One region of the Paenibacillus sp. URB8-2 genome, then DNA from elsewhere that is predicted to be linked to it. Evidence: riboswitches for the same ligand, from Rfam matches in the RefSeq annotation. Region 1 holds a riboswitch; each other region holds the start of a gene.

Evidence for each region. A riboswitch is a leader RNA that binds a small molecule or an ion and turns the genes downstream of it on or off. The one in region 1 is predicted to bind cyclic di-AMP.
Region 2: another riboswitch for cyclic di-AMP. It lies ahead of PUR_RS21590 (C40 family peptidase); the one in region 1 lies ahead of PUR_RS00490 (C40 family peptidase).
Region 3: another riboswitch for cyclic di-AMP. It lies ahead of PUR_RS19365 (C40 family peptidase); the one in region 1 lies ahead of PUR_RS00490 (C40 family peptidase).

What each region holds. Positions count from the first base shown of each region.
Region 1 covers NZ_AP023239.1:100,287-104,474, reverse strand. The annotation lists gene PUR_RS00505 (M1 family metallopeptidase) at 1-272, shown strand, start outside; gene PUR_RS00500 (hypothetical protein) at 283-1,113, shown strand; cyclic di-AMP (ydaO/yuaA leader) riboswitch at 1,346-1,485, shown strand; gene PUR_RS00495 (C40 family peptidase) at 1,506-1,973, shown strand; cyclic di-AMP (ydaO/yuaA leader) riboswitch at 2,318-2,461, shown strand; gene PUR_RS00490 (C40 family peptidase) at 2,467-2,958, shown strand; gene PUR_RS00485 (GNAT family N-acetyltransferase) at 3,301-3,801, shown strand; gene PUR_RS00480 (c-type cytochrome) at 3,905-4,188, shown strand, end outside.
Region 2 covers NZ_AP023239.1:4,676,321-4,680,508, forward strand. The annotation lists gene PUR_RS21580 (sulfite exporter TauE/SafE family protein) at 1-199, opposite strand, end outside; gene PUR_RS21585 (helix-turn-helix transcriptional regulator) at 338-1,276, shown strand; gene PUR_RS21590 (C40 family peptidase) at 1,373-1,843, opposite strand; cyclic di-AMP (ydaO/yuaA leader) riboswitch at 1,846-1,979, opposite strand; gene PUR_RS21595 (Fe(3+) ABC transporter substrate-binding protein) at 2,295-3,386, shown strand; gene PUR_RS21600 (ABC transporter permease) at 3,474-4,188, shown strand, end outside.
Region 3 covers NZ_AP023239.1:4,191,803-4,195,990, forward strand. The annotation lists gene PUR_RS19350 (hypothetical protein) at 7-648, opposite strand; gene PUR_RS26625 (IS3 family transposase) at 949-1,089, shown strand; gene PUR_RS19360 (SHOCT domain-containing protein) at 1,266-1,499, opposite strand; gene PUR_RS19365 (C40 family peptidase) at 1,750-2,220, opposite strand; cyclic di-AMP (ydaO/yuaA leader) riboswitch at 2,225-2,356, opposite strand; gene asnB (asparagine synthase (glutamine-hydrolyzing)) at 2,699-4,188, opposite strand, start outside.

The DNA of each region.
Region 1 (4,188 bases):
GCCTGTATTCCGGCGTGAGCGTCAAGTTCACCTTCGCCGACGGCCACACGCTGCATAAAGTCTGGGATGGCCAGGGAGGGAAAACTTCGTTCCGGCTCTCCTCTGCGGCTCCTCTTGTTTCGGCCGAGGTGGACCCGGGTCACGAAGTCCTGCTGGAGAACAAGCATATCAACAACTTCAGAAAAGCGGCTCTCCCCTCGGCCCTCGTTTCCCGCTGGACGCTAAGCCTGACAAACGCGATCGAAACTGTGCTCGGCATTTTCGTCTGGTGAGGTGAATCGAATGAGAAAATGGATAATCCGCGGCTGGGGCAGCATCAAGGAACAGCTCTATATACTGATTCTGCTCTTTATCTACCGGCTGCTCTGGGGCTACTTTCTGTACCGCTTTGTAAGGTCGGCTGTTGTTCCCGCGCTGCTGCGTTACCCTTCCGAGAATGCCGGCGGCAGTGCAGCAGGCAGGCTGCTGTATTATATCGATGCCCAGCTCAGCCTGTCTTCCGAACCCGATGTGCGGCGTTGGTTGTGGACACTGCTTATTCTGGCGGGCGTGCGCCTGCTGGCTACGCCGTTCATCCGAGCCGGGCTGCTGCATGAGTTGCATCAGGAGAGCCGGGGTGAACGCGGGCTGTTCTTTTTTCCCGGCATGAAAAAGTACGGGCTGCCCGTTCTGCTCTTCAGCGCCGCCGAATGGGTTCTGACCCTTCTTCCCCTATACTGGCTTCTGCCGAAGGGATACAGACTCATTCTGTCATCCTACTGGGAGCCGGGGCTGCTGCTGCAGATTCTTCCGTATATTCTCGCATGGCTGCTTTACGTGTTTATCATTCGCTTGATCCTGCTATATATGCAGTTCGGTTACACAGGCGGCACCGGAATACTTGCTTCGCTACTGACCGCAATGCGCTGCTTCTTGCCCTCCGCGGCGCTGCGGATTCTGTTCGGGTTAGGGGGGCTCTTGATCTTTCTTGTATCTGCGGTGACGGGGTTTCTCAGTCCCGGACTGCCCGCGCTCTTCATTAGGCAGCTTGCGCCTCTCCCTTCCACTTTATTCGATATGTGGGGATTGTCGGCGCAATATCATCTATGGCGCAGCAAAACGAAGGATTCATAATTAGAAACACCCTATCATTTATGCATAACAGGCGAAAAGAGTTCAAATTCCGTGACAGGAATCTGAACTCTTTTTTATTTTTATATTGGCAAATATTTCGTCCGCTAAATTAAATTTGCCAAACCCCAAATCGTCTGATACAATGAGGCTTGTGTTGAGGTGACAAGTTTGTAATCTTTTAAAACTATTTTGTTATCTTGTCGTATGATGATGAATCAAGTCGATTGTTCTGGTGCATAACTAGCCAAATTCCCGGGCACCGGGGAGCGGGGGAACCATTTTTTGGGTGAATTGATCTTGTAACAAAGAGGTCATAGGGAACCTTCAAACCGAATCCTTAAGCTAACCACGCAGGCATTGGAAGGGGAACACAAGCTTTGAAAGGTCAACATATCAAGAAAAAACTCGCAGCCGCTGCGATAGGCCTTGTGATGGTTTTCACTCTGGGGTCAGGAAGCGCTTTCGCAGATTCGAAAATGGACACTGTTATTGCAAAAACTTTGGGAACCTCATATAAAACCGGTGGAATGAGCACAGCCGGGTTCGATTGTTCCGGATTTACCAAATACGTTTTCAAAAAAGTAGGACTTACCCTTCCTCGTACATCCAAAGCGCAATTCAAAGTAGGAACTTCCATATCGCGCAGCAAACTGCGCTCAGGAGATCTAGTATTCTTCAATACGCTCGGAAACGGCGTTTCCCATGTCGGCATTTATGTCGGCAACGGCAAATTCGCGCAATCCTCTTCTTCACGCGGCGTGACCATCAGCTCGCTTAGCCAGTCCTATTGGGCCAACCGTTATGTCGGCGCCAAACGTGTCATGAGCACAAACGCATACCAAGCCGTGGCTTACGATTGATTAATCTCTTGCCCGGAACATGATCTCGCTAATCATTTCCGGGTTTTTCCTTTTTTCTGTATATAGTTTAGCTATACACCTATTTCGGCGGCTTGAACCAGCTTTTGCAAAAAACAACGCCAAAAAAAATTTTTAGCATAAAAACACGATTTTTATCCAGTGTTTCTAAGTGAATTCACAAATGTAAGCGCTACAAAATCGAATTTTACTATGTTAAAAGTGATTGCCAACCAACAAAAGGTTTGTTACAATAAGCGCAATGAGTTTATAGTAACATTTTTGTAATGATTATTAACATTTTGACGATAATTTTGTCATGATCTACCCACTATAATCCGGACACTATACAGTATGTGCCGAGTTCCCTGACCATCAGGGAAGCGGGGGAACCATCTTTGGGTGAATTGACCTCCTGTTCAAGAGAGGGGTCATAGGGGACCTTCTACCGAATCCTTAAGCTAACCTCGCAGGCATTTGGAAGGAGTCAAATCTTTTGAAGAAGAAGTTGGCGGCAGCATTCCTCAGCTTTTCCATCGTTCTCACACTCGGAGCAGGCAGCGCATTTGCCGATTCGAAAATGGATAAAGTGATTGACGGCGCTATCGGAACCAAATACGTATCCGGCGGCACGAGCACAAGCGGATTCGATTGTTCCGGATTCACCATGTACGTGTTCGATAAGATGGGCATCGATCTGCCGCATCAGTCGGGTTCCCAGTTCAAAATGGGAGATGCCGTGTCCCGCAGCGATCTGAGAGCCGGCGATCTTGTATTCTTTAACACTTCCGGAAAAGGCATTTCCCATGTCGGCATCTATATCGGCTCCGGAAAGTTCGCCCATGCTTCCTCTTCGAAAGGCGTTACCGTCACTTCCCTGAGCGACAGTTATTATGTCAGCCGGTTTGTCGGCGCCAAACGGGTGATGGGCTCCAGCGCTTATCAATCCGTAGCCGTTGATTCTGAAGACAATGATGATGTGCAGTAATACTGCCCTATAGGACCCCTTCCCGGATTTAACCCCGGCGAGGGGTTTTTATTTTAATATAAGAACTTATAAGCTACGCGCTTATCGTTTAGTCTAATATTTCAACTAGAACGGGCATCGTCTCCAAAAGGATGGCGGAACCGTTTCTTTCTTGTGTTATTCTTATTTTACCCCCTCCGGCATTCGTCAAACATGGCTGAGCGCTTTCGGCCAAACTCCTAAAATTTATTCGCTCGCCAGGTTCTCTCCTAACTGCAAAGTTTTTGCGTCGAAATCACCTTTTTTTGTATATAATTTAATATAAAAGGTTTTCCCCTGCGGGGAGAGGAGGTCGCTGAACGTATGATTAGCTCTAATATCATCTTTCATGTCGGGCCCATGACATCTGCGCATGCCAGGGATATCTGCGGTTGGGAATACAAGGCGCCCTATAATATTTACGGCTGGCTGTCTTGGGATCAAATGGAGGCGCTCGGCATTGAATTCGGAGATCCGCGGATTCGGAGGGAGCAGTATGTTTCGGTATTGAACGAAGAGGACAAACTTTGCGGCTTCGCCCAGCTTTTTCCGATGGAAGGCACGGTGCGTCTGGGGATCGGTATGCGTCCCGAATTGTGCGGGCATGGCCTCGGCCATTTGTTTGTGGGAGCGGTTGTAAAAGAGGCGCTGAAACGATATCCCAGTCGAGAGGTCGATCTTGAAGTTCTTACCTGGAATCAAAGAGCCATCCGGGCCTACCGCAAATGCGGCTTTACGATCACCGATACCTACGAACGCCGGACGCCAAATGGAGATAAGCCCTTTTACTGCATGGTCTATGATAAATCCCTCCATAAAAGCTGAATCGGACGGACCACCGTTCATTTTTTTGTCACAAACCCTATGATAACGCTTCACCATCCGTTATAATTAGAGAAGCAGCTTACATAGGGGAGGACGATTGGGGATGCAAAAGTGGATCATGAGCGGATTATTTTTCGCTGCCTGCGCCTTTGCGGTTATACTGATGTTCACACTGCCCGGAAAAGAGCAGGTCGCCGAGCAGAACAATCCGACCATGCCGACCGTTAAGGCTGATCCCGCCAAAGCGGAAGCGACAGTTAAAGCCAATTGCATCACCTGCCACGGCGATCAGCTTCAGGGCGGAGTCGGACCCAATCTGCAAAAGGAAGGCAGCGAGCATACGGCCGAGCAGATTTACAGCATCGTTACCAAAGGACGGGGACAAAT
Region 2 (4,188 bases), 1.0 Mb from region 1:
GCATGATCAGCGAGGAGATCAGGGTGACCAGGCTGACGGCCAAATTAAATGCCACCGCCTGACGCGTCGGATACTTGAACAGACCCACGAGCACAGGAAGGCGGAATTCCGCTCCGCCGAGTCCGATCAATCCCCCGAGGCAGCCAATTGGCGCTCCCGTTAATACAGCTAGCAGTGATTTTTTGCCTTTTTCATTCATAAATCCTTTACCTCCTCCCATAAAACCGTACAAAACACCACGAAACGTAACAAAACCGGATTTAAAAAAAGTGTATCCTAGCCTATAATGATTGACAAGAGCAACATTTGAACGAATATTGACGAGGTGATCTTCCCCATGTCCGACAGCACGCTTTCCTATTCACCCGAAGAGGTGTCCAAAATTCTTAAAATATCCAAAGGGACCGTGTACGACCTGATCAAACGGGGTGAGCTTCCGTCCTACCGGATCGGCAAAAAGCTGCGGGTCACCCCCGCCGACCTCGAGGCCTACACCCGCCCATCCTATGCAGCCGAAAAGCCCCATCCCGTACCTCCGGCCGTCTCCATGGAGAAGCTGATTATCGATAACCAGGGACTCATTATATGCGGCCAGGACATTGTCCTTGATGTGCTTGCCACCCATATGGAAAAAAGAACTCCCGCCATCCGCTCCCTTCGTTCCTACGTCGGCAGTCTTGACGGGCTGCTGTCCCTGTACCGGGGCACCGCCAATCTCGCCGCCGCCCATTTATGGGACGCCGAGACCGATGAGTTCAACACGCCGTACGTCCGCCGGCTTCTGCCCGGACACCGGAGCGTAATCGTTAATCTGGTATTCCGCAATCAGGGATTTTACGTTGCTCCCGGCAACCCGAAGAATCTGCGCTCCTGGGAGAGCCTGCTGGAACCGGGAATCGTCCTGGCCAACCGGGAAAAAGGCTCGGGGACCCGCATCATGCTGGACGAGTGGCTGCGCAGCAGCAGCATCGATCCCCATTCCATTCAGGGATATGAACATGAGGAGCCGAGCCATATCGCCGTGGCCAGCGCCGTCGCGCGGGGCATTGCGGACGTGGGAATTGGAACGGAAAAAGCGGCGCAGCAGGTGTCCGGGGTCGATTTCATTCCGCTCAAGAGGGAGCGGTACGATCTGGTCTTTTACAAGGAGGATATGGATAAACCGCAATTTCAGGCGCTTCTGGCCACACTGCGGTCGCCCGAATTCAGACATGAAGTAAGCGGACTCGGAGGTTATGATATTTCTAGCTGCGGTGAGATTGTCGGAGAGGTGTGACAGGGGGAATTAGGGGTCTGAAAATTACCGGGGACCCTGAGCAAACAAGAAGGACAAGCCCGGCGAAATGCCGCAGGCTTGTCCTTCTTTATGTATCTACTGACTCATCATCTTGGAGTAACTCTTCTCATCCACTACCCGGCGGGCGGTAACATAACGGTCCTGATAATACGAATCGGACAGCTTGCTTATTCTGACTCCCTTGCTGCTGGAGGAATGAGCGAACTGATTGTCGCCTATGTAAATTCCCGCATGGGAAACCCCTCGGCCGAACGTATTGAAAAATACCAAATCACCGACACGCAAATCGTCTTTGGCTACCGAGGTTCCAACCCTGGCTTGGGACTGGGAAGTGCGCGGCAGATCATCGACGTTAAATTTCTTTAGGACATACAGGATAAAACCGGAACAATCGAAGCCGGAGGTGGTAGTGCCTCCATAAACGTAAGGTGTTCCGAGAACCTGGTCCACGACACTCTCAAGCTTAACTTCACTTGCATATGTACTGGGTGCGGCGGAAGTAAATATAGCAGCGGCTGCTAGCAGCGATAGGATGACTTTCTTCAGAGTTGTTCTCCCTTTCAATGCCTACGGAGTTAGCTGAGGATTCGGTTAAAGGTTCCCTATATTCCCTTGCTTGCAAGAATAATTCACCCGGAATGGTTCCCCCGTTTTCAACAACGAAATTCGGCAATAGTTAATATTTTGTAACTATTCATACTTTAATACATCAAAAAGAAGGCTGTCAATCCTTATGTAACCCCGTTTTTTATAAGGAAAACAAGCATGATCCTGGCCTCCATTCATTTCGTTAAAAAGAACAAAAATGTAACTACACCTATCTATATTCCAGGATGTGGAACTCCACCGCGAGATTGTGACGAAAATATGCTTATTTAAAATAACTATTATAAATTCCAAAGACATTTAAATTTAATCTTATTGACATGAAGAAAGCAGTGAAGTTATCATGTTGCTAATTGAGAATAATAATCATTATCTAGGGGGATGTTTGAAAATGGTGAAGCGTAAATTTTTTGCTCCATTGCTTACGGGAGTACTTGCTGCCGGTCTGTTGGCCGGTTGCGGCGCGGACAAGGCGAGTGAAGCCGGTGCGGGTAATACAGAAGAGACAAAGCCGAGCGCACAGGCAGCGGAGCAAGTCGTCAATATCTATTCCGCACGGAGTTATGACGTGGACGCTCTACTGTATAAGAAATTCACGGAAGAGACCGGCATCAAAGTAAACGTGATTGACGGTAAGGCGGAGGAACTGATTGAGCGCATGAAGCGCGAAGGCGAAAGCACACAGGCTGACCTGTTCCTCACGGTAGACGGCGGCGTGTTGAACAATGCCAAGCAGGCCGGACTGCTCCAGCCGGTCACTTCGGCAACGATCGACCAGAATGTTCCGAAAGACCTGCGTGACCCGGACAATGAGTGGATCGGACTCTCCACACGCGCCCGCGTCATCGTCTACTCCAAGGATCGTGTAAAACCGGAGCAGCTCTCCACCTATGAGGACCTGACCAGCCCGGCCTGGAAAGGCAAAGTGCTTGTTCGTCCGTCCTCCAGCTTGTACAACCAGTCCCTGCTGTCCTCTTTCATTGAATTGAACGGCGAAGCGAAAGCGGAAGAATGGTCCAAAGGATTGGTAGCCAATCTGGCCCGCACTCCGGAAGGAAATGACCGTGACCAGGCCAAAGCGATTGTCGCCGGTGTAGGCGATGTGGCGCTGATGAATACGTACTACGTGGGCCTGCTGATCAATTCGGACGATCCGGAAGAAGCGAAAGTCGGTAAAAGCATCGGCGTCTTCTTCCCGAACCAGGAAACGACTGGCACTCATGTGAATATCAGCGGCGCGGCTGTAACCAAGTACAGCAAGAACAAGGACAACGCCGTCAAGCTGATTGAATTCCTGACCGGCGTCGAAGCGCAGACGATGGTTACCAATGAAAACTTCGAGTTCCCTGTTAATGCCAAGGCTGAGCTGCCCGAGCTGCTCAAATCCTGGGGAACATTCAAAACGCAGCACATTGATTTCAACAAACTGGGCGTTAATAATGCCAAAGCAATTGAAATCATTAACAAAACAGGCTGGAAATAATTTATGAATCTAAACACAGTTAAGGTACAGATACAAAGACGCCTTAGCGGTTGGCGAATCGCAAGCTTGGCGGGGGCGGCAGTTATTTTGCTGCCCATTCTTTTTGTACTGCTCTCGGTATTTAATCCGCCAAGTGGCAATTGGGTTCAAATCAGGCAGTACCTCGTAAAGGATTATATCGCCCAAACGGTTCAGCTGACGCTGATGGTTGCCGTGCTGACAGCATTGCTCGGGGTAACGCTGGCCTGGCTTACGGCGGTCTTTGATTTTCCGGGAAAACGGTTCTTTAGGTGGGCGCTGATTCTTCCTCTAGCCATTCCTCCATACATCGCCGCTTTTACATACAGCACGATGTTCAGCTACACCGGCATTGTCCAGACGACACTGCGGAACCGGTTCGGAATTGTTCCCAATCAGGAGCTGATTACCGTCTCCTCCATGCGGGGCGCGGTCCTTGTATTTACTTTGTTTCTGTTTCCTTATGTATATCTGATTACCAAATCGTTCTTAGAAAAACAGAGCGCCTCATATATTGAGAACGCCCGGCTGCTGGGTAGGAATGGCTTGTCCATATTCCTGCGGGTCGCACTTCCATTATCCCGTCCAGCCATTGCGGGCAGTATCAGCCTCGTGATCTTTGAGGTGCTGAGCGATTACGGGGTAACGAGTTATTTTGGCATTCAGACCGTCTCGACAGCGATCTTCCAGACCTGGTTCGGAATGTATGATGCCGATTCGGCGATGCGCCTTGCCGCCTGGCTCATGATGATTGTCATCGGCTTGTTCCTGGTCGAAATGCTGC
Region 3 (4,188 bases), 1.5 Mb from region 1:
ATATCATTAATATGAAGTAATCCTCGGTGTCCCCAAAGCCATATACCATTTCTTGAACTCGGATGAGTAATTCGTAAGTATTTGCAGGTTAAACTTTTCATCTTCAGCCATAACTGAATTATGAAAAAGCCCAGAGTAATAACTGGTATACAATTGTTGGCCGTTTTGATCAGATTCTACTTCGTAAGCAGAGATGTACAGCAAAACAGGATCCAACAAAGCACTCATTTCTCTTCCCTCAATCATCCATCCCTCAATGCTGATATTCCAAAAACCAACAATCCCTAATTTCTCCAGATTTGCAACTGTATCTTTCATCCATGATTCAGCTGCAGGTAGTGCCTTTAGTCCGCTGACGCGATTTTGAAGCACTAAGGAGCACTTTTTTCCATTGTTATCATCTATTGGACTCTGTACATGCTTATCTGCATATAACTTTGCGGCTAAAGACTCTAATTCCGCTTTATCACCTTCAAAACTAACACTTGTAACGATCGTTCGCTCTTGATCCGACAATAGCTCATCAGCCAATTGTGACAAAAACTGCAAGTCTTCAATGGTTTCAGAAATGACATGTGGCTTACTGGAGTTAACGCTCATGGCGGCAGTTGTAGCAGCCAAAATCAGAAAAGTAAGTATTTCGCTCAATCATTATACCTCCATTTACCAATAGATGGACTCGCCCATCTATTTTTGTTAAGCGTTAGAATTAATACTACTTTACTTTAAAATTATGTGGAAATCATGTAGACAGGATTCTAGTCGAGGATAAATACTCGGATGCAAAATATTCAGACATAGAATAAGGAAACTATATAACCAAATAAAGCAAGCCATCCATATCAAGCATCATAACATCGAGTTAAATAATATCAACGGAATTCTTCTTGATAATAGATCATATTTCTTGTCCTTTACCAGCCTCTTCAACCTGGGATCCTTTCCTTCATTAAAAAATCCGGATTAAGTTCCTCATATTTCCATTCATCTGTCGAACTTCAGGACTATGTTCATTGGTTTAATTATCACCGAATCCACGGTACATTGAGGTATCTTACTCCTGTACAAGCCAGAAAAGCGCCCTCATAATTATTGTTCAGTTTAGGGTTGACTATCCATTAAGAACGAAGCGGATGGTGCTGCTTGATATAACTAGGGTAGGAAATGTGGAAGCTTTAGTGGAGCAGACGTCTACTATCGTAATCGAGCCTGATAAGCGACATGAATTAAACAGGAGCCTTCTACGTAGCAGGCCCCTGTTTAATTCAAGTCTGACTTTTATTGTCCAATAATTTTCGTCTATGATTAAACTCTTCATCACTGAGTTCACCATTGGCATAACGTTCTTTTAATATCATGAGGGGTCCATCATCCACTCTGTATTTCCTCATTAGCAATCGGATAACTACATAAATTGTTATGCCAATAGCAATGATCAGAAGAAGTAAACCAATCACCATGATGAAGCACATCATGGTCATCTTGGAACCATACATCATTGCACATTCCTCCCATCACTAGCATTTTCATTTCGCAAACCAATTATTCCCTTAGTTCCAAACTCCTTAAATGCGAAACGAGCCTTAGAAGCTATTCATTCGTAAAGCCCCTATTTATTTTTATTTTTGAAATGAGTATTACTGCATTCTATCTGTCCCCAACAACTCTCCACCACTCTCTTAGGGCCTTCAAATGAAAAAAGACAAGCCCGTGTGAATAAACACGAACTTGCCCTTATTGTCCTATTGGTTAGTCACTTATCATTGTTCGGAAACTCTTATCATTCACCACTCGCCGAGCGGTAACGTAACGATTTTGGTAGTATGATTCCGATAACTTACTTATTCTTACTCCTTTGCTGCTGGAGGCGTGTGCAAACTGATTATTACCGATATAAATTCCTGCATGAGATACTCCCTTACCGAAGGTATTAAAAAACACCAAATCACCTGATCGCAAATTTTCTTTAGCTACCGGAGTTCCTTCCTTGGCCTGGGACTGGGATGTACGCGGAAGACTATTTACATTAAACTTTTTCATTACATATAAGATAAACCCTGTACAATCGAACCCTGAAACAGTAGTTCCTCCCCATAAATATGGGGTTCCAATTACTTGTTTCACTGTGCTTTGAAGCTTGATTTCACTTGCAAAGATTGTGGGTGCTGTTGAAGTAAATAAAACTGCAGCTCCTATTAGAGAAATGATGACTTTCTTCAGAACCTTATTCTCCCTTCAATGCCTACGGAGTTAGCTGAGGGTTCGGTTAAAGGTTCCCTATACTCTCTTGATTACAAGAATAATTCACCCGGAATGGTTCCCCCGTTTTCAAAACGAAATTCGGCAGCAAGTTAATATTTTGTAACTATTTCTACTTTATAATATTTAGAAGACGCCTGTCAATACTTTCTCTTACTCGTTTGTTTTATTTTCGATCCACATAGTTCCTACATATTTTTGTAGTACAATTTGCTCTAAAATCTTAATATAACAAGGAAAGATAAGGCAATGGGGAATATCAGCTACTTACGAGTAAAAATCCTTTCTACTACATTTCTATCAAATACAAATAAAGATATCTAAAACTAAAAGCAACAAAATTGTAATGACTATTCACTTTTTTCGTTTACGACCCTACTAGTCAATGATATGAGAAATCTGATAATTAGTCCAAAGACCCATATCCTGCCTTACTATCTTAATTTACCAAAGCACGCTTTATAGAAGACTGCTGGATATACAAAGAATGCCACAACGAAAAAATATAAATTGTCCAAATCTTGCGGGAGTAATCCACTTTTCCCCTTCGATGTTGTTTCAGCATCTCTTTAACATAGATTATTTGAATCCACTGATCAATTCCACTGTTCTCGATTTGCTCGATCATGATGTCACCAATGGAAGTTTGTAACCACTTTCTTAAGGGTACAGGAAAGCCCAGCTTAGGACGGTCTAACACAGGAAAGGGAACTATACCTTCTAAGGCTTTGCGCAGCACATATTTAGTAGTTCCTTTTGCCACCAGTAGAGAGGCAGGAATTTTTCGAGCAATTTCAAAAACCTCTTTATCAAGAAAAGGAACGCGGACTTCTAAAGAGTGAGCCATACTCATCTTATCCGCTTTCATTAATATATCACCGGGCAACCAAAGTTGGAGATCTATTAACTGCATGCGGGTTATGTCATCCAGATTCTTATGTTCCTCATAAATGGCTCTCGTGATTTCCGTCGTAGGTTCCCAGTTTTTATATAGGTCAGGATGAAAATTTAGGACCATCCTTTTTTCATCTTCCGAAAAAATGTTGGCATTTCCGAAAAAGCGCTCTTGCAAAGGGGTCAGTGCTCTTCGGATATAATTCTTTCCATAAAATGAGAAAGGGATTTCACCTACATATTGTTTTAATCGTTTTTTTACTCCTGCAGGCATCCACGATAATGGTTTTAGCGAGTGAGGCTCCCTATAAATGCGATATCCACCAAACAATTCATCGGCTCCTTCACCGGACAGTGCCACAGTAACCTGTTCCCCTGCTAATTGTGCTAACCGGTAAACGGCAATGGCCGATGGATCTGCAATGGGCTCGTCCATGTGCCATACAGCTTTCATGGTATCTTCAAAAAAATGTTGAGCCGAAATCAGTTCCTCGAAATGATTTGTTCCCAGCGCTTCGGCGATTTGTCTAGCAACCACATTTTCATTTTGTTCTCCTTCAAAACCGACTGAAAAGGTTTTAACCGAACGTTGACTCGCTAAGAAACTTGCTATCGCTGTAGAATCAATACCACCAGATAAAAAGCTTCCTAGGGGGACATCACTCTGCGTGTGCAGTTTAACCGAATTCCTAAGACTGTATCTAATTTCTTCGATAAAGGTCTCAAGCGGACGATCCTCTGCTTCAAAGCTTGGCTCCCAATATCTCTGTTTTGTGATTCTTCCCCTGGAATCTATTTTCAAAAAATGACCTGGCTCGAGTTTACTGACTCCACGAAACATTGTAGCTGGCTGCGGAACGTATTGAAGTGTGAGATAATGCAGTAAACTTTTAGGATCGACTGCCGGATTAATATCTTCCACCGCTATAATACTTTTAATTTCCGATGCAAATACAAACTTCTTATGATCCAAGTAATAATAAAATGGCTTAATGCCAAAGTGATCCCGGGCAGCAAACATTTGTTTGTTTTTCC